Regions from separate parts of the Metapseudomonas otitidis genome, predicted to be linked through region 2. Evidence: predicted binding sites of a transcription regulator. Region 2 holds the regulator's gene; the other holds the start of a gene.

Region 1 (11,861 bases), 1.6 Mb from region 2:
ACCCTGCGAAATGCACGTCATCGGCAAGATGAAGGGCCACATCCTCGACCTGCCCCAGCCCGGCAGCGCCGCATCCCAGGTAGTCGGCCAGATCAGCCCCGACGACCTGCTCAAGACCATCCGCCGCGCCCCGCACTGACCGCCCCTCCGCAACGCCCAGGCCCCCGTAGCCTGGGCTTCAGCCCAGGACAACCCGCTCCCGGACTGAAGTCCGGGCTACACCACCAACACCCCGCCCCCGCAACACCCACCCTCCCGGCCCCGTAGCCTGGGCTTCAGCCCAGGAAAACCCGCTCCCAGACTGAAGTCCGGGCTACACCACCAATACCCCGCCCCACAACACCCAAGCCCCCGGACCCCCGTAGCCTGGGCTTCAGCCCAGGGCAACCCGCTCCCGGACTGAAGCCCGGGCTACACCACCAACACCCCGCCCCACAACACCCAAGCCCCCCGGACCCCGTAGCCTGGGCTTCAGCCCAGGGAACCCGCTCCCGGACTGAAGTCCGGGCTACGCCGCGAACGGCATCGCCCGAACCTCTTGCCCTCCCACCTGCCCATCCCTATCCTGCGCCGGTCACGGTCAATCCCGTGGCCGGGGTTGACAGCCCGAATTAGTAGGCGAGTTGCCTTCAGCCAAACCCGCAAAGCCGTAATCGGCTCGGCTGGCCTAACTGACGGTAAGCAAATGGACCTTAATTGGAACTTCGCCATGCATGACGCATATACCCCCATCACCTTCCAACGCCACTGCCACCAACTGCGCGCCGTCATGATCGACAACCGCCCCTGGTTCGTCGCCCTCGACTTCGCCCTGATGATCGCCGCCACCCGGCCCTACCGCCTGACCAAACGCCTCTACCCCCACCAATTCCGCTTCGCCTTTCTGCGCTACAGCACCGGGCGCTGCGAAGAGGTGGAACTGGTCAGCGAAGCCGGCCTCTACCGCGCCCTCTACCGCTTCGGCCACCCCGAGCACTGCGCCCTCAGCCAATGGCTCAGCGACGAAGTGATCCCCACCCTCCACGACTACCACCGCGACCCGCAGGCCAGCCCGCGACGCATCCTCATGACCTGGGCCAACCAGCGCATCGCCGCCCTGCACTGGCAAAGCGAAACCTGGATCGCCCGGCAGGACCTGCCGCGCTTCATGGCGGTGCATGACGACCCGCTGTTGGGGGATGGGCCGAGTTGGAAGCGGTTTTTCTAAGGTGCAGAAATGAAAAAACGCCGCATGGGAGTGCGGCGTTTTTCTGCAGAAGCTGACTCCCTCTGATACCACACAGAGTTTCTTAAGTTTCCCAATTGGATTACGTTGCTGCCCTTGCCATGCTCAAGCCATAGACTATCAACGAGACATCTAAATAGATATCTAACTCTATAATTATTCCAAATAACCTCAAATTTACAAAAATGAACAGCACTAAAACTGCCTAAAATAAAATCAGCACCCCTCCATCACTATATTGGCTGGTATTTTTTGTTAATTATGAAACCTGGAACCTGCATAAAAAATCAAAGACCCGCACCTAAACTCTTCTGGAAAATTCTCAAGCCCCACCACCCCACGCGAACCTTTATAACTAGGAGGATAATACCCTCAGCATAACTACCATCAACGGACGGCAATGCTTAATCATCTGCTAAGCGACATAAGATAAAGCATGCATTTTTTGCCAAAAGCATATCGCTAGCGATATGGATATCGCCTAAATACTGTACAAAAAAACAGCTATATTTCATCGCATTACTAGTGGCGCAGTGCTGGCCACGCGCTTCGCTTCTTAGTACCCTTCAAAGCTCAGTGAGGTCTTCCTCCTGCCAAAGGACGACCATGTGCTAAAGGATGCCAGCAAGAAATGTATCGCTCAAAAATTGGAGTTTTTAACGGCAGCAGCTGGGAGGAACTCTGTCAGTGCATTTTTAAAGCCAAGTACCGTGATCAGGGCTACCAAGAGATAAAAGCCTCTCCTGGAGACTTTGGCATTGAAGGCTACATCACCGATACCAATACAGCATTTCAATGCTATTGCCCAAACCTTCACTACAACCAAACAGAGCTATACAAAAAGCAAGCAGAAAAAATCACTGAAGATTTAGAAAAACTAAGAGAAAACGAATCTGAAATCGAAGCTCGCCTTGGTGACAGCCTGATAAGAAATTGGTGCTTTGTCACACCAGAAGCGAACAGAAATAAACTCCTTAGGCACGCCAAGAAAAAACAAGAGCAGGTTCGATCCTGGGGCTTAAAAATCTTAAGCCCCGACTTTCGTATATTTATTCATGACGCAGACTTTTACCTCAAAGAGATTAATGAGCACCGAGCATTGGCCGGTGAGGCAATTCAGCTAAATCCTCTACCATTAGCAACACCAGAACTTGAAAAGAAAAATGAATACGAGGAAAACATTTTAAGAAAAACAAAACTTAGAATAGCTGCCGGCCAGACTAAAAACCCAAACCTAACCACCGAGCAGCATCAGAAAAAAGTCCAAAAGCTCTATGACCGAACCCTAAATGAGTTTTTAAACTTCAACACATTCTGCATGCAACTCGATGCCAGTTCATCTGTTGTCTACCATAAAGTAGAGCGAATTCTTGCAACATTCCAAAAACAAGTAGATGACTGGAGTGACACGCTAAATGCCACCCCCAATGAACTAACTGAAAAAATCCGAATAGACTTAACGAATCGACTATTAGAAGAGCTTCGCCCTCATGTCGACTACGCACTCGCCACAGATATCGTAAATCATGCTGTAGCCAACTGGCTTGGCCTCTGTCAGCTGGATTACGAATAATGGCGAGAATTAAGTTCACGCGCCGCCCCTCACCTGCCTTGGCTGAACAGCGCCCACTCTACAAAATCACTCAGGCACTATTGATAGTAGAAATCTGCTGCCGAGGGAAAAAGTGCAGCCTTATCAAACTGCACCTTCTGAACTGGGCTCTCAAATCGAGAGGCAGAATTAGCTCCCTTGAAATTGCCGCGAAAAATAAAAAGCTATCGATACCTGTGTGGGGCTTCGACCCTGCCCTTGCTGTCGCATTGCAACTAGCTCTTGAGGAAGAAATATTTACCATTGAAGGCTTGAACCTAAAAATCACGAAAAAAGGCAACCAGCTTCTTGATGTAATAATCAACGACGAGACTGCCTTTCCAAAAGAAAAATCTCAATTGAAAAAAATTGGCAAAGGGATCACAGAGGAAATGGTTACCTCTGTATCAAAAGGATGGGATTAAGAGATGCTTATAAGAGCACTGCAAATTAGCATCAAGTGTCATGATCAGGATTTCGGATTCAAAACATTTTTTGAAAAAGGCCTCAATATAATCAGAGGATCAAACTCATCAGGCAAAAGCACTATAATCAACAGCCTTCTCTATAGCCTAGGAATGGAAGAGCTAGTTGGCGCAAAGAGCGAGCGAACACTACAGTATTCAGTTAGAGATTACGTTGAATACGAAGGCTCGAAGCACTTTATCGTTGAATCAAGCGTCTCCATTGAAATAGAGAACCGATCTGGCAACATCGTAACAATAACCCGACCTATAAAAAGCCAACATCAAAACACCAAACTCGCAAAAATCACCCAAGGACCAGTACTTACTCAAAATTTTTCAGGCCCATCTCAATTTAAATTTGTACACGACCAATATAGCGCAATATATGAGGAAGGTTTTTTTACCTTCCTAGAGAAATTCTTAGGACTTAATCTACCTACGGTTTACGACTCAAACGGCAAGAAAGTTAAGCTGTATCTGCAAGCTATTTTTGCAGCGCTTGCGGTAGAGCAAAAGCGTGGCTGGACCGATTATATTGCGAATATCCCTTTCTACAGCGTTCGGGACGCTCGCATCAAAGTCGTAGAATATCTATTGGGCACAGACGTTTTCGAGCAAGAAGCCAAAAAAGCAGAGCTTGACAAAGAGTCCGAAATCATAAGCAACGAATGGAGTAGCTTGGCAAAAAAAATCACCGCTCAAGCATCAGGTCTAGGGTTAAAACTAGATGGCCTTAGCAGTAAGATACCAATCCCTTTCGAGCCCAACAAATTAGAGTTAAACAAAATAATTGAAGGCAAAACATATACAATTCAGTACTACGTAGAAAATCTGAAGAACCAACACAAAAAACTTGAAATCAAAGGAAATGAATTCAAAGATGGAACCTCCAACAAGACCATTGAAGACATTGCACAAAAAACAGAAGAAATCGCCAGCCTAACAAACAGCTACGAAAAAGCCGTTAGTAACTTAGCCATTCAAAAAGCAACCCTTGCAAGCCTTTCGATCATGGCAAAACAGGCTCAAGACGAACTGACAAGCAACCAAACCGCACAAAAACTTAGAAATTACGGAGCCGAAATAGGGCTCAGTATCTCCAGTGACTCTTGCCCGACATGCCATCAGCATATCGAAGACTCACTAACCAACTTGAGCGAAGTTGGTAGCAAAATGGACATCGAAACCAACATACGCTACTTACAAAGTCAGGCGACAATGCTGAGCCGCCAAGAAGCGGGCCTAAAACAGACGATTCAAGACGCAGAGCTAGCCGTCAGCGAGTACGGAGCCAGACTTGAGCGAGCAAGATCCGTACTAAACTCGCTGCGAAATGATGCAACAAAAGGCACAACCCTTTCTCGCGCAATAATAAAACAACAACTATTCATTGAGCTTGAAATTGAAAAATTCCAAAAATTCAATGAGGAATTCCTCAGCACCTTAAAAGACTTCTCTTCACTAAGCGACAAACTTAAGGACAACCAGAGCAAGAGAAAATCACTCCCGACAGAGCATTACTCCTCGGAAGACAAAAGAAAAATATCGATATTCGAGAAAATGTTTAGAGCCAACGCCGGCGCATTCGATTACCTTAGCGCCGACATATCTGACATCGAATTCAATTATGTAAATCTACTACCATATCTAGCAAAAATTGAACTCAGAGAAATTATAGATTCACCAGCAGAGCAAAAAAGAAAAGATCAACTGGTAAAAAATGGCAGCATGGCTCACAACTCAAGCGCCAGTGATTTTGTACGTCTGATATGGAGCTATATTCTTGCCCTCTACCAGACGTCTTCTTATCCAACTGTGAAAGGTAACCATCCGGGTATTATCATTCTTGATGAGCCAGGCCAGCACTCGATGGCTACAAAAAGTCAGCAAGCTCTTTTCAAAATGCTCTCTTCCGCGCCAGGACTACAATCTATCGTTGCCGCTTCTTTTGACGATTACGAAGCGGTTTTCAAAGAATCTACAGACGGCGTTAAATTCAAATACATTCAACTTGGTGAAAAGTGCATTACACCTAGCAAGTCAACAGAAACCGATTAACGCAAAGGGCGTAACCGTGAACGCCCGACGGCACCGCGCCAACGGCGGGCGCACTTTACGAACGGCGAGGCGGTTCCTTTCCATTTCTGAGGGAAGGTAAACCCCATGCCCAAAACACGGGGCTAACCGCTGTAGCGAGACACTGACTTGGATCGCCCGCCCCGGCAACTAAAGGGTGATTCTGGGCATGTGGCACACAAGCAGTGTTCAGCGCCTAAGGGCTCAAGGCTTAGGGTTCGCATTCTTTAGGGGCGACTTTCAGTCGCTAAGCAGGCTGCATGCCATCGGACGCCACCCGGGATGCTGCGCATCCCTTGGCGACTGAAGTCGCCCCTACGTTCCCTATGCCCCTTCAACGTTCGGGAGTTGGAGTCTTATCCGATCAATCGGGCTGTTCGGACGGCACATCAGGGTGCGCAGGTAGGACGCGATACGGCACCTGCCCCCGCTGAATCGGTGCACTCACCTTGCCCTACTACTCCCTGACGTAAACCCCATCAAAACTCACATTCATGCCGCCGCAATTGTTGTTGTCATCCACGATCAGGAAGCGGCCGACCCGGCTGAACTCCACAGCGCAGTCGTACTTGCCGTCGCCTTCCTTGGTCATCGCGTAGCGGCCTTCTGGCTTGAGGATGCCGTCGATCTGTCCGATGTGGGTGCTGGCGCCGGTGCCCCAGGTGGCATCGCCGGTCACGTGCAGGCCATTGCCCTGCTCTTGCTGCTCGATGGTGATGGAGCTTGCCGGGGTCTTCCAGGTGCCCAGCCAGTCGGTGGGCTGGGGCACGGGGTCAGTTGCCGGTGCGAGGTTCTCCAGCACGATCCAGCCCACGGTTTCGCGTTTCTTGCCCTGGTACCAGGCACAGGCCCAGTCGCCTTCGATCTTGTTGACCAGCACCTCATCGCCCTCGATGACGTAGGCCTTCTGCATGCACCCCTCCGATTCGGGGCAGCCCTCGGTGTCCTTGAAGAAGTGCGTCTGGTGCTTGCCCACGACGGTGTAGAGCTTGGTGAACTTGCCCTCGGAGGGGAAGTAGCCGTTCCTGCAGCTGAAGGGCTCGATGTACTCGGCGTGGCTGGGCAGGCAGATGAATGCCAGGGCGCTGGTGAGCAGTAAGGGCGTGATCTTGTGCATGACGGGCCGTTCCTTGCCACGGTGAGGGCTGCGGGGCGAGGGGCCCTGCGGCGAAGAAGGGCCGGAATCTAGCGACGGGTGCGAGTGAGCGTCAACTAGCACAGCGGCACTAGGGCGAGCCGAGGGACAACGGGCGCTCCGTGGCGTCGGGATCGGGCGCTGTTCGGCTTCAACCCCCAACGCCCCTGGCACACCCCTTGCTATCCCCCCTCCAGGCCCCACCGTCGGGGCCCGACGGCAACGGCGCCGCCAACGGCCATCGCACTGTGCGAAGGGTCGGGGCGGCGCCTTTTCATTTCGAGGACAGGGACACCATGGATCACGCCCGCCCGACCACCCGCCGCGATGCCCTGGCCTGGGTCGCCGGCAGTGACGCGCCCGAGAAGAGCGCGCTCGACATCGGCTTCATGCCGCTCACCGATTCGGCCTCGCTGATCGTCGCGGCCACCCAGGGCTTCGCCCAGCCCTACGGCCTCACCCTCAACCTGCATCGGCAGGCATCCTGGGCGGGGCTGCGCGATGGGCTCACCAGCGGCCGGCTGGATGCCGCCCAGGCGCTCTACGGGCAGGTCTACGGCAGCCACCTGGGCATCGGCAGCCCGGCCACGCCCATGGCGGTGCTCATGGCCCTGAGCCAGAACGGCCAGGGCATCAACCTGTCCGAGCCGTTGCGCCAGGCGGGCGTGACCCACGCCGAGGCACTGGTGCGCCATGTGCACCAGCACGGCGCACGGCTTACCTTCGCCCACACCTTCCCCACCGGCACCCACGCCATGTGGCTGGCCTACTGGCTCGCGGCTCATGGCATCCACCCGCTGCGCGATGTCGACACCCAGGTGGTGCCGCCATCGCAGATGGTTGCGCACCTGCAGGCCGGGCGCATCGACGGCTTCTGCGCCGGCGGGCCCTGGGGCGCGCTGGCGGTGGAGCGCGGCCAGGGTTTCACCCTGGCCACCAGCCAGTCCATCTGGCCGGACCACCCCGAGAAGGTGCTGGGCGCCACCCGGGCCTTCGTCGAGCAGTACCCCAACTGCGCCCGCGCCCTGGTGATGGCGGTGCTGGACGCCAGCCGCTTCATCGAGCAGAACCCCGAGAACCGCCGCAGCACCGCCCAGTTGATCAGCGCCGAGGCCTACGTCGGCGCGCCGCTGGAGGTGATCGAGCCGCGCTTTCTCGGCCACTACCACGACGGCCTCGGCCACCACTGGGAAGACGCCCATCCCCTGCGTTTCTTCGACGAGGGCCGCGCCACCTGCCCCTACCTCTCCGACGGCCTGTGGTTCCTCACCCAGTTCCGCCGCTGGGGGCTGCTGCGGGACGACCCGGACTACCTGGCCATCGCCCGCCAGGTGCAATGCCTGGCGCTGTACCGCGACGCCGCCGAGGCCCTCGGCATCGCCGTGCCGGCACCGATGCGCAGTGCGCTGCTGATGGATGGCGTCGCCTGGACCGGCGACGACCCGGCCGGCTACGCCCGCCGTTTCCCCGTGCACGCGCTCGCCGATGCGACCGCCCCGCTGCTCTGACCCAGGGACGACCGCCATGCTGCGCATCCTGCTGATCAACGACACCCCGAAGAAGATGGGCCGGCTCAAGGCCGCGCTGAGCGAGGCCGGTTTCGAGGTGGTGGACGAATCCGGGCTGGACATCGACCTGCCGCGCCGGGTCGAGGCCGTGCGCCCCGACGTTGTGCTGATCGACACCGAATCCCCCGGCCGCGACGTGATGGAACAGGTGGTGCTGGTCAGCCGCGACCGCCCGCGCCCCATCGTCATGTTCACCGACGAGCACGACCCGGCCATCATGCGCCAGGCCATCCAGGCCGGCGTCAGCGCCTACGTGGTGGAGGGCATCCAGGCCCAGCGTCTGGCGCCGATCCTCGACGTCGCCATCGCCCGCTTCGAGAGCGACCAGGCCCTGCGCGCCCAGCTCAACGCCCGTGAGCAGCAACTGGCCGAGCGCAAGCGGGTGGAGCTGGCCAAGGGCCTGCTGATGAAGATGAAGCAATGCGGCGAAGAGGAGGCCTACACCCTCATGCGCCGCCAGGCCATGAGCCGGCAGCAGAAGCTCATCCAGGTGGCCGAACAGATCATCGCCATGCACGAGATGCTCGGGCACTGAAGCCGGGCAGGCCGGGGCCGCGTGCCCCTGCTCGGGGCATCGTCCCAGCGGCATGAATCCCCCCGGCAGCCTGCCAACCGGCGCATCGCCTGCCCTGCCAGCCCACCCCCGCACTTGGCCCGGCTCTTGCTGAGCCTCCCCCAGGTAGCCAACGGCGGTTGCCCACCGAACGACAAAGGCGTCGCGTTTCCCCAGCCCACCGGCTGCGGGATCGCGGCGCCTTTTGCGTTCCAGCCCCGGCGCAGGGGCAGCGCGGCGCAGTCCGCCCGCGCGTGTGACATCACCCGATCCAGCCCCGGCCATGACCGGCCGGGCGCGCCCGACCCCGTCCGGCGCGCATGTGCCGGAGGGACGCAACCGCCGTGCACTGCCGGGGGTGGTCCGTCCGGTTCCCCACTGATGCAGATGAGGAGTTCGTTCGATGACGAGTTTCTGGAAAGCGGGCCACACCCCGACCCTGTTCGCCGCCTTTCTCTATTTCGACCTGAGTTTCATGGTCTGGTACGTGCTCGGCCCCTTGGGGGTGCAGATCGCCACCGACCTGGGGCTGACCACCCAGCAGCGCGCCCTGATGGTCGCCACACCGATCCTGGCCGGCGCCGTGCTGCGCTTCCTGATGGGCCTGCTGGCCGACCGCACCTCGCCGCGCAGTGCCGGCCTGCTGGGCCAGGTCATCGTCATCGGCGCACTGTTCGGCGCCTGGCAGCTGGGCATCCACAGCTACGAGCAGGCGCTGCTGCTGGGGCTGTTCCTCGGCTTCGCCGGGGCCTCGTTCGCCGTTGCCTTGCCGCTGGCCTCCCAGTGGTACCCGCCACAGCACCAGGGCAAGGCCCTGGGCATCGCCGGGGCGGGCAACTCCGGCACCGTGCTGGCGGCGCTGTTCGCCCCGGGGCTGGCCGCCCTGTACGGCTGGAACAACGTGTTCGGCCTGGCGCTGGTGCCGCTGGTGCTGACCCTGGCGATCTTCGCCATCGCCGCGCGCAACGCTCCCAATCGCCCGGCACCCAAGGCGCTCGGCGACTACCTCAAGGCCCTGGGTGACCGTGACAGCTGGTGGTTCATGTTCTTCTACAGCGTCACCTTCGGCGGCTTCCTCGGCCTGGCCAGCACCCTGCCCGGCTACTTCCACGACCAGTACGGCCTGGAGCCGGTCACCGCCGGTTACTACACCGCCGCCTGCGTGTTCGCCGGCAGCCTGATGCGCCCCATCGGCGGCGCCTTCGCCGACCGCATCGGCGGCATTCGCACCCTGCTGGTGGTCTACACCCTCGCCTCGCTCTGCATCGCCGCCGTGGGCTTCAACCTCGGCAGCGTCTTCGCCGCCCTGGCGCTGTTCGTCATCGCCATGCTCAGCCTCGGCGCCGGCAACGGCGCGGTGTTCCAGTTGGTGCCGCAACGCTTCCACAAGGAGATCGGCGTCATGACCGGGCTGATCGGCATGGCCGGCGGCATCGGCGGCTTCTGCCTCACCGCCGGGCTCGGCGCCATCAAGCAGCACACCGGTGACTACCAGCTGGGCCTGTGGCTGTTCGCCAGCCTCGGCCTGCTGGCCTGGGTCGGGCTGTACGGCGTCAAGCTGCGCTGGCGCACCACCTGGGGCAGCGCCGCCCTCACCGCAGCGCGGGTATGAGCCTGCGCCTGCGGGTCGGCCAGGCCAGCGCCACCGGCCCCCGGCGGGACAACCAGGACGCGCTGCGGGTGGTCACCCCCGCCGCGCCCCTGGCCGCCAGCAAGGGCAGCCTGTTCGCCCTCGCCGACGGCGTCAGCCAGTGCGCCGACGGTGGCCTGGCGGCCCGCGCCACCCTGCAGGCGCTGGCCCTGGACTACTACGCCACGCCGGAAACCTGGGCCGTGGCCCAGGCCCTGGACCGCCTGCTGCTGGCCCACAACCGCTGGCTGCGCGCCAACGGCGGTGGCCAGCCGCTGCTCACCACCCTCACCGCCCTGGTGCTGCGCGGGCGCCGCTTCACCCTCGCCCACGTCGGCGACTGCCGCGCCTACCGCTGGCACGAAGGCCGCCTGCAGCGCCTCACCGAGGATCACGTATGGGATCAGCCCGGCATGCAGCATGTGCTCAAGCGCGCCCTCGGCCTGGATCAGCACCTGGTGGTGGACTACCGCGACGGCGACCTGCACGAGGGCGACGCCTTCCTGCTGGTCAGCGACGGCGTCTGGGCCAGCCTTGGCGACGACGGCATCCGCCACCTGCTGCAGGACGAAGCCGACCCCGAGGCCGCCGCCCGCGCGCTGGTCAGCGCCGCCCACCTGGCCGGCAGCCAGGACAACGCCAGCGCCCTGCTGGTACAGGTCCAGCAACTGCCGGAACGGGCCCTGGCCGATGCCATGGCCGAAGTGGACGACCGCCCCCTGCCCCCCGAGCTGCGCCCCGGCCAACGGTTCGAAGGCTGGTGGGTGCAGGGCCAGGTGGCTGCCTCGCGCCAGTCATTGCTGTACCGCGTGCGCGATGCCGCTGGCCAGGACTGGCTGCTGAAGACCCTGCCCCACGAGCGCCACGACGAACCGGAGGCGGCCATCGCCTTGCTGCAGGAGGAATGGTTCCTGCGCCGGGTGGCCGGCCGCCATTTCGCCGAGGTGCACCCCCTGCCCCAGCGCCAGCACCTCTATTACGTGCAGCGCGAATACCCCGGGCGCGACCTCGGCCGGCGCCTGGCCGAGGATGGCCCGCTGCCCCTGGACGCCTGGCTGCAGGTGGCCAGCCAGCTGCTGCAGGCCCTGGGGACCCTGCACCGGCGCAACGTGCTGCACCGCGACGTGAAGCCGGAGAACCTGCTGCAAGGCGAAGACGGCCAGCTGCGCCTGCTGGACTTCGGCCTCGCCTACTGCCCGGGGCTGTCCGCCGAGCCGGACGCGGGCCTGCCCGGCACCCCCGGCTACCTGCCGCCGGAAGCCTACGCCGGTGCAGCACCCGCACCGGGGCTGGACCTCTACGCCGCCGCCGTCACCCTGTACCGGCTGCTCACCCAGCACTTCCCACAGGGCGAGGTGGAGGCCTTCCAGCGTCCGCGCCTGGGGCCGCCGACGCCGGCCAGCCGCTACCGGCCGGACGTCCCGCCGTGGATCGATGCCCTGCTGGACAAGGCCCTGGCCCTGGACCCGACCCAGCGCCACGAAACCGCCGAGCACTGGTTGCTGGAACTGGAGCGCGGCGAGCGCCGCGACGACAGCCGCCCGCGCCCCCTGCTTCAACGGGCGCCGGCCGCCACCTGGCGCGCCATCGCCCTGCTGGCACTGGCCGGCAACCTG
Region 2 (11,861 bases):
GTCCCTGTTCTGGAGGTGTCGCATGGAATATTGGAAACGCATCATCACGGCGGGCAACCGCTGCTTCCACGACGGGGACTGGATCGAGGCGCGCGAGCTCTACCTGCGTGCGCTGGCCCAGGCGCAGATGCTGCTGGAGCGTTGGCCGGAACCGGCCGAGGCGGTGTCCGCACTGGTGGTGTCGTACCACAACCTGGGTGACCTGCACCTGATGCTGGAGCAGCCGGAGGAGACCGCCGAGTACCTCTGCGCCTGCCACGAGCGCCTGCTGCAGCTGGTGTATGACGCTCGCCAGCCGCAGGACCTGCGGGAGATGGCGCAGCGCCACAGTGGGCGGACCTACGCCACGCTGATGCAGTTCATTCAGGACCACGGCACCTACCCGCGCACCGACCGCTTGCTGGACCGCGGCGCCCCCGTCGCCCGCCGAGCAGCCGTCATGAGCCGCCATTACCACTGAGAGAGGAGCACCCTCCATGCCTTATGTCTTGCCTGCCTTGCCCTATGCCTACGACTCGCTGGAACCGCACATCGATGCGGCCACCATGGAGATCCACCACAGCAAGCACCACCAGGCCTACGTGAACAACCTGAACGCGGCGCTGGAGGGCAACGCCCTCGGGCATCTGCCGGTGGAGCAGGTGCTGCGTCGCCTCGATGAGCTGCCCGAGGCCTTGCGCGTGGCGGTGATCAACAACGGGGGCGGGCATGCGAACCACAGCCTGTTCTGGACCGTGATGTCGCCGGCAGGTGGCGGTGAGCCCGGTGGAACCCTGCGTACGGCCATCGAAGCGGAGCTGGGTGGTTTCGCTACCTTCAAGGAGGCCTTTACCCAGGCCGCGCTGAAGCGCTTCGGCAGTGGCTGGGCATGGCTGTCGGTGACGCCCGAACGGCGCCTGGTGGTGGAGAGCACCGGTAACCAGGACAGTCCGCTGATGCACGGCAATACGCCGGTGCTGGGTCTGGACGTGTGGGAACACGCCTATTACCTGCGCTATCAGAACCGCCGGCCGGAATACATCGGGGCGTTCTACAACGTGGTGGATTGGGCCGAGGTGGAGCGGCGCTACCGAGAGGCGCTGGCCTGATGGCGGCGCCCTTGCGTATGGCGTCCCCGGCACGTCGACGACGGCTGGTGGGGGCAGGCCTGCCCAGCGGCTTGTCGCTGCGGCAGGTGCTGGGCATCGCACTGGTGCTGATCGGGGCGCTGCTGCTGGGGTGGCGGGCGCTGCTGGCCACCGAGCGGGTGCTGGAGCCGCACCTCTGGCATGCGCTGATGGCCGGGAGCCTCTGCGCCCTGGGCACGGCCGTCGGCACCTTGCCGGTGCTGTGCCTGGGTCGTCTGTCGGCTCGGGCGTCCAATGCCCTGCTTGGTTTCGGGGCCGGCGTGATGTTGGCAGCGACGGTGTTCTCGCTGTTGATGCCGGGGCTGGAGGCGGCGGGGCAGTTGGGGTTCTCCCGCTGGTCGGCGGGTTTTCTGGTCAGCATTGGCTTGCTGTTGGGTGCCAGTGCGCTGTTCGGTCTGGGGCGTCTGTTGCCGGATCAGGCGTTACCCGTCGATGCCGGGGCTGGCGTGCGTCTGGCGCCTCGGGTGGTGCTGTTCGTGATCGCCATCGTGGTGCACAACATTCCGGAAGGCATGGCGGTGGGCGTGGCGGCTGGCGCGGGCCTGGCCGGCGCGGACAGCCTGGCGCTGGGCATTGCCCTGCAGGACCTGCCGGAGGGGCTGATCATTTCCCTGGTGCTGGCAGGGGCGGGGATGCCGCGGGGACGAGCGCTGCTGATTGGCGCGACATCCGGGTTGGTGGAGCCGCTGTTCGCGCTGCTGTGCGCGTGGTTGGTGCAGGTCTCGACTGTGCTACTGCCGTGGGGCCTGGCCCTGGCTGCGGGGGCGATGCTCTTCGCGGTGACTCACGAGATCATCCCGGAGTGCCACAGGCGTGGACACCCGGTGGCCGGGAGCCTGGGGCTGGCGTTCGGCTTCTGCCTGATGATGGTGCTGGATACGGCGCTGGTGTAGCGGGGGCGGCGTGGCTATTCGCCTTCGTCGAACTTGTTGTTGATCAGCTCGATCAGGGCGTTGAGGGCTTCGTCGCCCTGGTCCCCATCGGTGTGCAGGTGGATGGGCGTGCCTTTGCCGGCGGCCAGCATCATCACGGCCATGATGCTCTTGCCGTCCACCAGGCTTTCCGGGGAGCGTCCGACGCGTACCTGACACGGGAAGCGGCCTGCCACGCCGACGAACTTCGCCGCAGCGCGGGCGTGCAGGCCGAGCTTGTTGCAGATGGTGATTTCACAGGCAGGCATCGCGTTTGTCCTTTCAGGTGAGGTCGCGGTGGCGAACCTGGACGTTCTTGAGAAGCGGTTTGAGGGCGCGCCCGATGCGCTCGGCGAGGTACACGGAGCGGTGGTGACCGCCGGTGCAGCCGATGGCAATGGTGACGTAGGCGCGGTTACTGGCGGCGAACCGGGGCAGCCATTTGTTCAGATAGCCGACGATGTCCTGGTACATCTCCTCGACATCGGGCTGGGCGGCCAGGTAGTCGGCCACGACGCTGTCGAGCCCGGAAAAGTCCCGCAGGTCGGGCTTCCAGTAGGGATTGGGCAGGCAGCGCACGTCGAATACCAGGTCGGCGTCCACCGGCATGCCGCGCTTGAAGCCGAAGGACTCCACCAGGAAGGCGGTGCCGGGTTCGGGCTTGTTGAGCAGGCGCAGCTTGATGGTGTCACGCAGCTGGTAGAGGTTCAGGTGCGTGGTGTCGATCTTGAGGTCGGCGAGGTCGGCAATCGGCGCGAGCAATTTGCTCTCGTCGTGGATGGCCTCGGCCAGGGATCGGTTCTCGGTGGTCAGCGGGTGGCGCCGGCGGGTCTCGGAGAAGCGCTTGAGCAGCGTCTCCTCGTCCGCGTCCAGATACAGCAGGTCGCAGAGGATGTGCTTGGCGCGGGCCTCGGCGAGCAGCTCCGGGAAGCGCTGGAGCTGGCTCGGCAGGTTGCGGGCGTCGATGGACACCGCAACCTGGGGGTGAAGCAGTTCGGTGTGCAGCAGGGCGCGCTCGGCAAGCTCGGGAAGAAGCCCGGCAGGGAGGTTGTCGATGCAGTAGAAGCCGTTGTCTTCGAGTACGTCGAGTGCCGTGCTCTTGCCGGATCCGGAACGACCACTGACGATGACCAGGCGCATGCCGGTGCCTTACTGTGCGTTCTGCACGTCGACTACCACCTGGTACAGGTTCTCGCTGTCCTGCGCGTGACGCAGTCGATCCCGTACGTCGCTGCGGTCGAGCATGCTGGCGATCTGGCGCAGCAGCTCCAGGTGCTCATCGGTCGCCGCTTCGGGGACCAGCAGCACGAACAGCAGGTCCACGGGTGCGCCGTCGATGGCGTCGAAATCAACGGCCGCATCCAGGCGCAGCACGGCACTCACCGGCGCAGCGCAGCCCTGAAGGCGACAGTGGGGAATGGCGATGCCGTTGCCGAAGCCGGTCGAGCCAAGCTTTTCGCGGGCAACGAGGCTTTCGAAGATGTCTTGCGAGTCGAGATCCACCAGGTCGCGTGCGACGAGGTTGGCGATCTGTTCCAGCACGCGTTTCTTGCTGCCGCCCGGCACGTTCACGAGTGAACGGCCGGGGGTCAGGATTTGCTCAAGTCGGATCATAGGGAAGGGGAGAGGTCAGCGGACGGTCGCGCCCTGCTGGCGGTTGAGCTGCTTTTCCTTGTGCTTGATCAGTTGGCGGTCGAGTTTGTCGGTCAGCAGGTCGATGGCGGCGTACATGTCTTCATGCTCGGCGTTGGCAACGACCTCGCCGCCTGCGATGTGCAGGGTGGCTTCGATCTTCTGCTTCAGCTTCTCGACCTGCATGATCACTTGCACGTTGGTTATCTTGTCGAAGTGGCGCTCCAGACGTTCGAACTTTTCGATCACGTAGTCGCGCAGGGCGTCGGTCACATCCAGTTGATGTCCACTGATGTTGACTTGCATACCGCTTTCTCCTTATTGCCCGTGTGTAAGAGACAGGCTAACGGGCCTGCCACCGGAACACTTTGGCGTGGATCAATCCGCTCACATCAGTCGCTTGCGTTCGCTGGAAGGTGCGATGCCAAGCGATTCCCTGTACTTGGCGACTGTGCGGCGGGCCACTTGGATACCCTGTGCTTCCAGTAAACCAGCGATCTTGCTGTCGCTCAACGGCTTTTTGGCATTTTCGGCGGCCACCAGTTTCTTGATGATCGCGCGGATCGCGGTGGACGAGCATTCGCCACCTTCGGAGGTGCTGACGTGGCTGGAGAAGAAGTATTTCAGCTCGTAAATGCCACGTGGGGTGTGCATGAATTTCTGGGTGGTGACGCGGGAAATCGTGGACTCGTGCATCCCGACCGCCTCGGCGATGTCGTGCAGGACCAGCGGCTTCATGGCTTCGTCGCCGTATTCGAGGAAGCCTCGCTGATGCTCCACGATCTGGGTCGCCACCTTCATGAGGGTTTCGTTGCGGCTTTGCAGGCTCTTGATGAACCAGCGTGCCTCTTGCAACTGGTTGCGCATGAAGGTGTTGTCCGCGCTGGAGTCGGCACGGCGCACGAAACCTGCGTAGTGCGGGTTGACGCGCAGGCGGGGCACGGCCTCCTGGTTCAACTCGACCAGCCAACGGTCGTTGTGCTTGCGAACGATGACGTCGGGCACGACGTATTCCGGTTCGCTGGCTTCGATCTGCGAGCCCGGGCGGGGATTGAGCGCCTGAATCAGTTCGATGACCTGGCGTAGCTCGTCTTCCTTGAGCTTCATGCGGCGCATGAGCTGGCTATAGTCGCGGCTGCCGAGCAGGTCGAGGTAGTCGCCTGTGAGGCGCTGGGCTTCACCCAGCCAGGGGGTATTGGTAGGCAGTTGGCGAAGTTGCAGCAGCAGGCATTCGCGCAGGTCGCGTGCGCCGACGCCGGCGGGCTCGAACTGCTGGACCCGATTGAGCACGACCTTGACCTCATCCACCTCGATACCCAGTTCGGGATCGAAGGACTCGGTGATCTCCTCGAGGGTTTCTTCGAGGTAGCCGTCGTTGTTGATGCAATCGATGATGGTGACGCCGATCAGGCGGTCGGTGTCCGACATCGGTGCGAGGTTCAGTTGCCACAGCAGGTGGCTTTGCAGGCTCTCCCCGGCGGAGGTGCGGGAGGTGAAGTCCCATTCGTCATCATCGGAGCTGGGCAGGCTGCTGGCGCTGGTCTGGTACACGTCTTCCCAGGCGGTATCGACGGGAAGTTCATTGGGTATGCGTTCGTGCCACTCGCCCTCGTCGATGCCCTCGCTGTCGCTGGTGGGCACGGTGGTTTCCTGGAAGCTTGCTTCCTGGCTACCGGAGTTGGGCTGCTGCTCGCTCTCCGCCATGGGGTCGGAGTTGTCGAAATCCTCCCCTTCCTCCTGGCGTTCGAGCATGGGGTTGGACTCCAGCGCTTCCTGGATCTCCTGCTGCAGGTCCAGGGTGGAGAGTTGGAGTAGGCGGATGGCCTGTTGCAGCTGCGGGGTCATCGTCAGCTGCTGGCCCATCTTCAGGACAAGCGATGGTTTCATGGCAGGGGGCTTTGCACCTTATTCGCCGGCGCGTGTGCGCCATCCACTACAGGACGCCGAGGCGCCACCAGGAAGCAAATTATATGCCTGACCTTGAATGATTTTTCCAGCAGGCGCAACGCCCTTGTGCGGCGCTGGGTGGCTCAGAGGCGGAATTCGTGCCCCAGGTAGACTTCCTTGACCAGCTGGTTGGCCAGGATTTCCTCGGCGGTGCCTTCTGCGATCAGTTGGCCGTCGTTGACGATGTAGGCCGTCTCACAGATATCCAGCGTCTCGCGAACGTTGTGGTCGGTGATGAGTACGCCGATGCCCTTGTTCTTGAGGTGGTGGATGATCTGCTTGATATCGCCCACGGAGATGGGGTCGACGCCGGCGAAGGGTTCGTCCAGCAGGATGAACTTCGGCGCGGTAGCCAGTGCACGGGCGATCTCGACGCGGCGACGTTCACCGCCGGAGAGGCTCATGCCGAGGCTGTCGCGGATGTGGCTGATGTGGAATTCCTGCAACAGGCTTTCCAGCTCACGATGGCGCCCGGCGCGATCCAGGTCCTTGCGGGTTTCCAGGATCGCCATGATGTTGTCCGCCACGCTCAGTTTGCGGAAGATCGAGGCTTCCTGCGGCAGGTAGCCGATACCTGCGCGCGCCCGGCCGTGCATGGGCTGGTGGGTGACATCCTGCTGGTCGATCAGGACACGACCCTGATCAGCCTTGACCAGGCCCACGATCATGTAGAAGCAGGTGGTCTTGCCTGCACCGTTGGGGCCGAGCAGGCCGACAATCTGGCCGCTCTCGATGGACAGGCTGACGTCACGGACCACCTGGCGGCTCTTGTAGCTCTTGGCCAGGTGCTGGGCTTTGAGGATCGCCATTACTGTGCTTGTCCCGCTTGCTTCTTGGGCTGGATGACCATGTCGATGCGCGGACGCGGCGTGCCGACGTTGGTGCCGGTGGCACGACCTGCGTTGACGATCTGGCGGCGGGTGTCGTAGACGATCTTCTCGCCTTCGAAGGTATTGCCTTCCTGGATCACCTTCGCCTGGTCGATCAGCACGATGCGCTCGTTGGAAGCGAAGTACTGGATGGTGCGTCCGTAGGCCTTGACGATCTGCTTGTCCGGAGCCGGCTTCTGCTCGTAGTACGCCGGCTTGCCCACCGAGGTGAACACATCCAGCTCGCCCTGGGCGTTCTGGGTGATGGTTACGGTGTCGCCGGTGATCTTCAGGGTGCCTTGGGTAATGACCACGTCACCGCGATAGACTGCTACGCCCTGCTTGTCATCGAGCTCGGCGCTGTCCGCCTGGACGCGGATGGGCTGGTCGCGGTCGCTGGGCAGTGCCCAGGCGCTGGCACTTCCGAGTGCGGCACCCAGGCTGAGCAGTAGGGGGAGGGTTTTAACGAACCTCATGCTGGCCTCTTACGTTGGACAGCAGGAGCATCCTGCCGTCATTCAAGTACGCTTTCATTCCTTGTGCCGTGGTGACCCCGTTGGCGGCGTCGATTTTAACGGCTTGCTCGGTCTGCGCATATTCCTGATCCGGGAATACGGTCAGTCGGCTGGTGGTCAGAATGGTCGGCCGTCCCTTGGGGTCGGTGCGGGCCACGCGGACCTGTTCGATCAGTTCGACCTGCTTGCCCTCCGGGCCCACCTCTCCGCGTTCGCTCTGAACATGCCAAGGGTAGTCGGTGCCGCGATAAAGCTGCAGGTCCGGCTTGGTCAGCATCGTCACATCGGTGGCCTTGATGTGCTCGAGCTTGTCCGCCGTCATTTCATAGTGGCGCTTGCCATCTTCCTGGAACTGCACGCTGGTGGCATTGATGACGTAGAAGTCGATGGCGTTTTCGTCCCCGGCGGGCTGGGCCTGGCGGTCCATGAAGCTCTCGGGGCGGATGTTCCAGTAGCCCAGTGCGATCAGCAGGGCGGCAAGGGGCGCAAGGATCAGGGCGAGGCGAACGTTCTTGGGCATGGCTGGACCTACAGGTAGGCGGCTTGCGCGGTGTCCAGGGTGTCCTGGGCGCGCATGATCAGTTCGCAGAACTCGCGTGCTGCACCTTCTCCGCCCTTGGCCACAGTGACGCCATGGGCATGCTGGCGCACGAAGGCGTCGGCGCTGGCAACGGCCATGCCCAGGCCAACGCGGCGGATCACGGGCAGGTCGGGCAGGTCGTCGCCCAGGTAGGCGACCTGGTTGTAGTCCAGCCCCAGTTCGCCCAGCAGTTCATCGAGAACGACCAGTTTGTCCTCGCGGCCCTGGTACAGGTGCTGGATACCGAGGTTGCGTGCACGGCGCTCCACCACCGGGGTGCTGCGCCCGGAGATGATGGCCGTGCGTACGCCGGAGTTGATCAGCATCTTGATGCCGTGGCCGTCCAGGGTATTGAAGGTCTTGAATTCGCTGCCGTCTGCCAGGAAGTAGAGCTTGCCATCGGTGAGCACGCCATCCACGTCGAAGACTGCCAGACGGATTGCCTGGGCACGCTGGTGCAGGTGTTCGCTCATCAGATCACTCCGGCGCGGGTCAGGTCGTGGATGTGCAGGGCGCCGACGGGGGTGTCGTTGTCATCCACCACCACCAGCACGTTGATCTTGTGGTCTTCCATGATCTTCAAGGCTTCGGCCGCCAGCATTTCGCCGCGTGCGGTCTTGCCGTGCACGGTCATGACCTCGTCGATGCTCGCCTGGTGCACATCGACGCCCTTGTCGAGGGTCCGGCGCAGGTCGCCGTCGGTGAAGATGCCGGCGAGACGGCCGTCATTCTCCAGCACGATGGTCATGCCGAGCCCCTTGCGGGTCATTTCCAGCAGGGCGTCGCGCAGCGAGGTGCCACGGGCGACCCGGGGCAGCGCGTCGCCACTGTGCATGACGTTTTCCACTTTCAGCAGCAGGCGACGGCCCAGCGCACCGCCCGGGTGCGAGAAGGCGAAGTCTTCTGCAGAGAAGCCGCGTGCTTCCATCAGGGCAATGGCCAGGGCATCGCCCAGCACCAGTGCCGCCGTGGTGGAGGAGGTGGGTGCCAGGTTGAGCGAGCAGGCTTCCTTGTCCACGCGGGCATCAAGGCGTGCCTCGGCCGCTTTCGCCAGCGCCGATTCCGGGTTGCCGGTCATGCTGATGAGCGGGATTCCCAGGCGCTTGATCAGCGGCAACAGGGTGACGATCTCCGCCGTCGAGCCGGAATTGGAGAGGGCCAGTACCACGTCGTCGCGCGTGATCATGCCCATGTCGCCGTGGCTTGCTTCCGCCGGGTGGACGAAGAAGGAAGGCGTGCCGGTGCTGGCCAGGGTTGCGGCGATCTTGCGGCCGACGTGGCCGGATTTGCCCATGCCGACCACCACGACACGCCCTTTGCAGGCAAGGGCGAGTTCGCAGGCTTTGATGAAATCGCCGTCGATTCGCTGGAGAAGGGCGTCAATGGCGTCGCGTTCCAGTCGGATGGTGCGTTGCGCGGATTGGATCAGATCGCTGGACTGGCTCATGTCTTGAGTGCAGTGGCCGAGGAAAAGGCGCGGATTATACCGGTAAAGCTTGAATCGCTCACGTTCGATCGTCGTCAATGATGCGTCGAACCTGTCACGCTCCTGAACGAAGCTGTCTGCGGCCTTGGGCGGCCCTGGGCGCAATGCTATGATCCGCCGCCTGTTCGGCCACCTCGCCGGGCCGTGTCCCGTCTGCGGGATACGACGTCCATTCAGGGATGGCCGCATCGCAAGGAGTACAGATGAGCGCCGATAACGCTTATGCCGTGGAGCTGAAGGGCCTGACCTTCAAGCGCGGCGAGCGCAGCATTTTTCGCGACGTTGACATACGCATACCCCGTGGCAAGGTCACCGGGATCATGGGGCCGTCCGGCTGCGGCAAGACCACGCTCCTTCGCCTGATCGCTGCTCAACTGAAGCCGGCGGCGGGAGAAGTCTGGGTCAATGGTCAGAACCTGCCCTCGCTTTCCCGTTCCGAACTCTTCGACATGCGCAAGCAGTTCGGCGTGCTGTTCCAGAGTGGCGCGCTGTTCACCGATCTGGATGTGTTCGAGAACGTGGCCTTCCCGCTGCGCGTCCATACCCAGCTCCCTGAGGAGATGATCCGCGACATCGTGCTGATGAAGCTCCAGGCCGTCGGGTTGCGTGGCGCCATCGACCTGATGCCCGATGAGCTCTCCGGCGGTATGAAACGGCGCGTTGCGCTGGCAAGGGCCATCGCCCTGGATCCGCAGATCCTGATGTATGACGAACCCTTCGTGGGCCAGGACCCGATCGCCATGGGCGTTCTGGTGCGCCTGATCCGCCTGTTGAACGACGCGCTGGGCATCACCAGCATCGTCGTCTCCCATGACCTGGCGGAGACCGCGAGCATCGCCGACTACATCTATGTAGTGGGGGATGCGCAGGTGCTTGGCCAGGGCACTCCGGCCGAGCTGATGGACTCGGACAATCCGCGGATCCGCCAATTCATGAAGGGCATCCCCGACGGGCCGGTGCCGTTCCACTTCCCGGCGCCCGATTACCGCAACGACTTGCTGGGAGAGCATTGATGCGCAAGAAGTCCCCGCTCGAGCGCATCCGCCTGCTCGGGCGCGCCGGCCTTGACGTGGTCGAGGCGCTCGGCCGTTCCACCCTGTTCCTGCTGCGCGCCCTGTTCGGCCGCACCGGGACCGGGTCCGGCTTCCAGTTGCTGGTCAAGCAGCTTTATTTCGTTGGCGTGCTGTCGCTGCCGATCATCGTCGTCTCCGGCATCTTCATCGGCATGGTGCTGGCATTGCAGGGCTACAACATCCTCGTTGGCTACGGGTCCGAGCAGGCTGTCGGGCAGATGGTCGCACTGACCCTGCTGCGCGAGCTCGGGCCGGTTGTCACGGCGCTGCTGTTCGCAGGGCGTGCCGGCTCCGCGCTGACCGCCGAGATCGGCAACATGAAATCCACCGAGCAGCTCTCCAGCCTGGAGATGATCGGTGTCGACCCGCTCAAATACATCATCGCGCCTCGCCTGTGGGCTGGCTTCATCTCGATGCCGGTGCTCGCGCTGATCTTCAATGTGGTCGGCATCTGGGGCGGCGCGATGGTGGCCATCGACTGGCTCGGCGTCTATGACGGCTCGTTCTGGTCGAACATGCAGAACAGCGTCGAATTCACAGAAGATGTACTCAATGGCGTGCTGAAAAGCCTGGCTTTCGCCTTCGTCGCCACCTGGATCGCCGTGTTCCAGGGTTACGACTGCGAGCCCACTTCCGAAGGGATCAGCCGCGCAACGACTAAAACCGTGGTCTATGCCTCGTTGGCCGTGCTGGGGCTCGACTTCATCCTGACCGCCCTGATGTTTGGAGATTTCTGATGCAAATCCGCACCCTGGAAATTGGTGTCGGCCTGTTCCTCCTGGCCGGGTTGCTTGCCCTGCTGCTGTTGGCGCTGCGTGTCAGCGGGCTGTCCGTCGGCAGTGCCGGCGAGACGTACAAGGTTTATGCACATTTCGACAATATCGCCGGTCTCACTGTCAGAGCGAAGGTGACCATGGCCGGCGTGACCATCGGCCGGGTCACGGCCATCGACCTCGATCGCGACAGCTACACCGGTCGCGTCACCATGGAGCTGGAGAAGAAGGTCGACAACCTGCCGACCGACTCCACCGCGTCCATCCTGACCGCCGGCCTGCTGGGCGAGAAGTACATCGGGATCAGCGTCGGCGGCGACGACCAGTTGCTGAAGGACGGCAGCACCATCCGCGATACCCAGTCCGCGCTGGTGCTGGAGGACCTGATCGGCAAGTTCCTGCTCAATACGGTCAACAAGGACACCAAGTGAGGACCTTCGAAATGATCAAAGCCCTGCGAAACGGCCTTCTGCTGCTGCTGGCGACGTTGCCCCTACTGGCCAATGCGGCACCGAGCGCCCGCGATGTGGTGCAGCAGACCACCGACAAGCTGCTCAGCGATCTCAAGGCCAACAAGGCCCAGTACCGCAGCAACCCGAGCGCCTTCTACGATGCGCTTAACGGCATCCTCGGCCCGGTTGTGGATGCTGACGGCATTTCCCGCAGCATCATGACCGTCAAGTACTCGCGCCAGGCCACCCCGGAGCAGATGACCCGCTTCCAGGAGAACTTCAAGCGCAGCCTGATCCAGTTCTACGGCAATGCACTGCTGGAGTACGACAACCAGGACATCCGCGTCCTGCCCGCCAAGCAGGAAGACCCTGAGCGCACCAGCGTCGGCATGGAAGTGAAGGACAGCAAGGGCACCGTCTACCCCGTCTCCTACACCATGGTGAACATCGACGGTCAGTGGATGCTGCGCAACGTGATCATCAACGGCATCAACAT

What was found. The regulator sigma-54, encoded in region 2, starts transcription at its own class of promoters, with help from an activator protein. The targets are predictions, from matches to a motif close to ANTGGCATNNANNTTGCTNT.
Region 1: PotMrB4_RS13420 (CmpA/NrtA family ABC transporter substrate-binding protein) is a predicted target of sigma-54. The motif match lies at 6,661-6,680, and genes of this name have one in related genera.

The regions. Positions count from the first base shown of each region.
Region 1 is NZ_AP022642.1:2,925,706-2,937,566, reverse strand. Features, by position in the region: gene PotMrB4_RS13450 (peptidase U32 family protein) at 1-139, shown strand, start outside; gene PotMrB4_RS13445 (BRO-N domain-containing protein) at 710-1,207, shown strand; gene PotMrB4_RS13440 (hypothetical protein) at 1,857-2,798, shown strand; gene PotMrB4_RS13435 (hypothetical protein) at 2,798-3,241, shown strand; gene PotMrB4_RS13430 (AAA family ATPase) at 3,245-5,341, shown strand; gene PotMrB4_RS13425 (hypothetical protein) at 5,817-6,476, opposite strand; gene PotMrB4_RS13420 (CmpA/NrtA family ABC transporter substrate-binding protein) at 6,791-8,002, shown strand; gene PotMrB4_RS13415 (ANTAR domain-containing response regulator) at 8,019-8,597, shown strand; gene PotMrB4_RS13410 (MFS transporter) at 9,019-10,227, shown strand; gene PotMrB4_RS13405 (bifunctional protein-serine/threonine kinase/phosphatase) at 10,224-11,861, shown strand, end outside.
Region 2 is NZ_AP022642.1:1,280,132-1,291,992, forward strand. Features, by position in the region: gene PotMrB4_RS05980 (hypothetical protein) at 23-460, shown strand; gene PotMrB4_RS05985 (superoxide dismutase) at 477-1,088, shown strand; gene PotMrB4_RS05990 (ZIP family metal transporter) at 1,088-2,020, shown strand; gene PotMrB4_RS05995 (HPr family phosphocarrier protein) at 2,035-2,307, opposite strand; gene rapZ (RNase adapter RapZ) at 2,321-3,178, opposite strand; gene ptsN (PTS IIA-like nitrogen regulatory protein PtsN) at 3,188-3,652, opposite strand; gene hpf (ribosome hibernation-promoting factor, HPF/YfiA family) at 3,668-3,976, opposite strand; gene PotMrB4_RS06015 (RNA polymerase factor sigma-54) at 4,058-5,557, opposite strand; gene lptB (LPS export ABC transporter ATP-binding protein) at 5,701-6,426, opposite strand; gene lptA (lipopolysaccharide transport periplasmic protein LptA) at 6,426-6,962, opposite strand; gene lptC (LPS export ABC transporter periplasmic protein LptC) at 6,949-7,521, opposite strand; gene PotMrB4_RS06035 (KdsC family phosphatase) at 7,530-8,054, opposite strand; gene PotMrB4_RS06040 (KpsF/GutQ family sugar-phosphate isomerase) at 8,054-9,028, opposite strand; gene PotMrB4_RS06045 (ATP-binding cassette domain-containing protein) at 9,271-10,080, shown strand; gene mlaE (lipid asymmetry maintenance ABC transporter permease subunit MlaE) at 10,080-10,877, shown strand; gene mlaD (outer membrane lipid asymmetry maintenance protein MlaD) at 10,877-11,344, shown strand; gene PotMrB4_RS06060 (MlaC/ttg2D family ABC transporter substrate-binding protein) at 11,356-11,861, shown strand, end outside.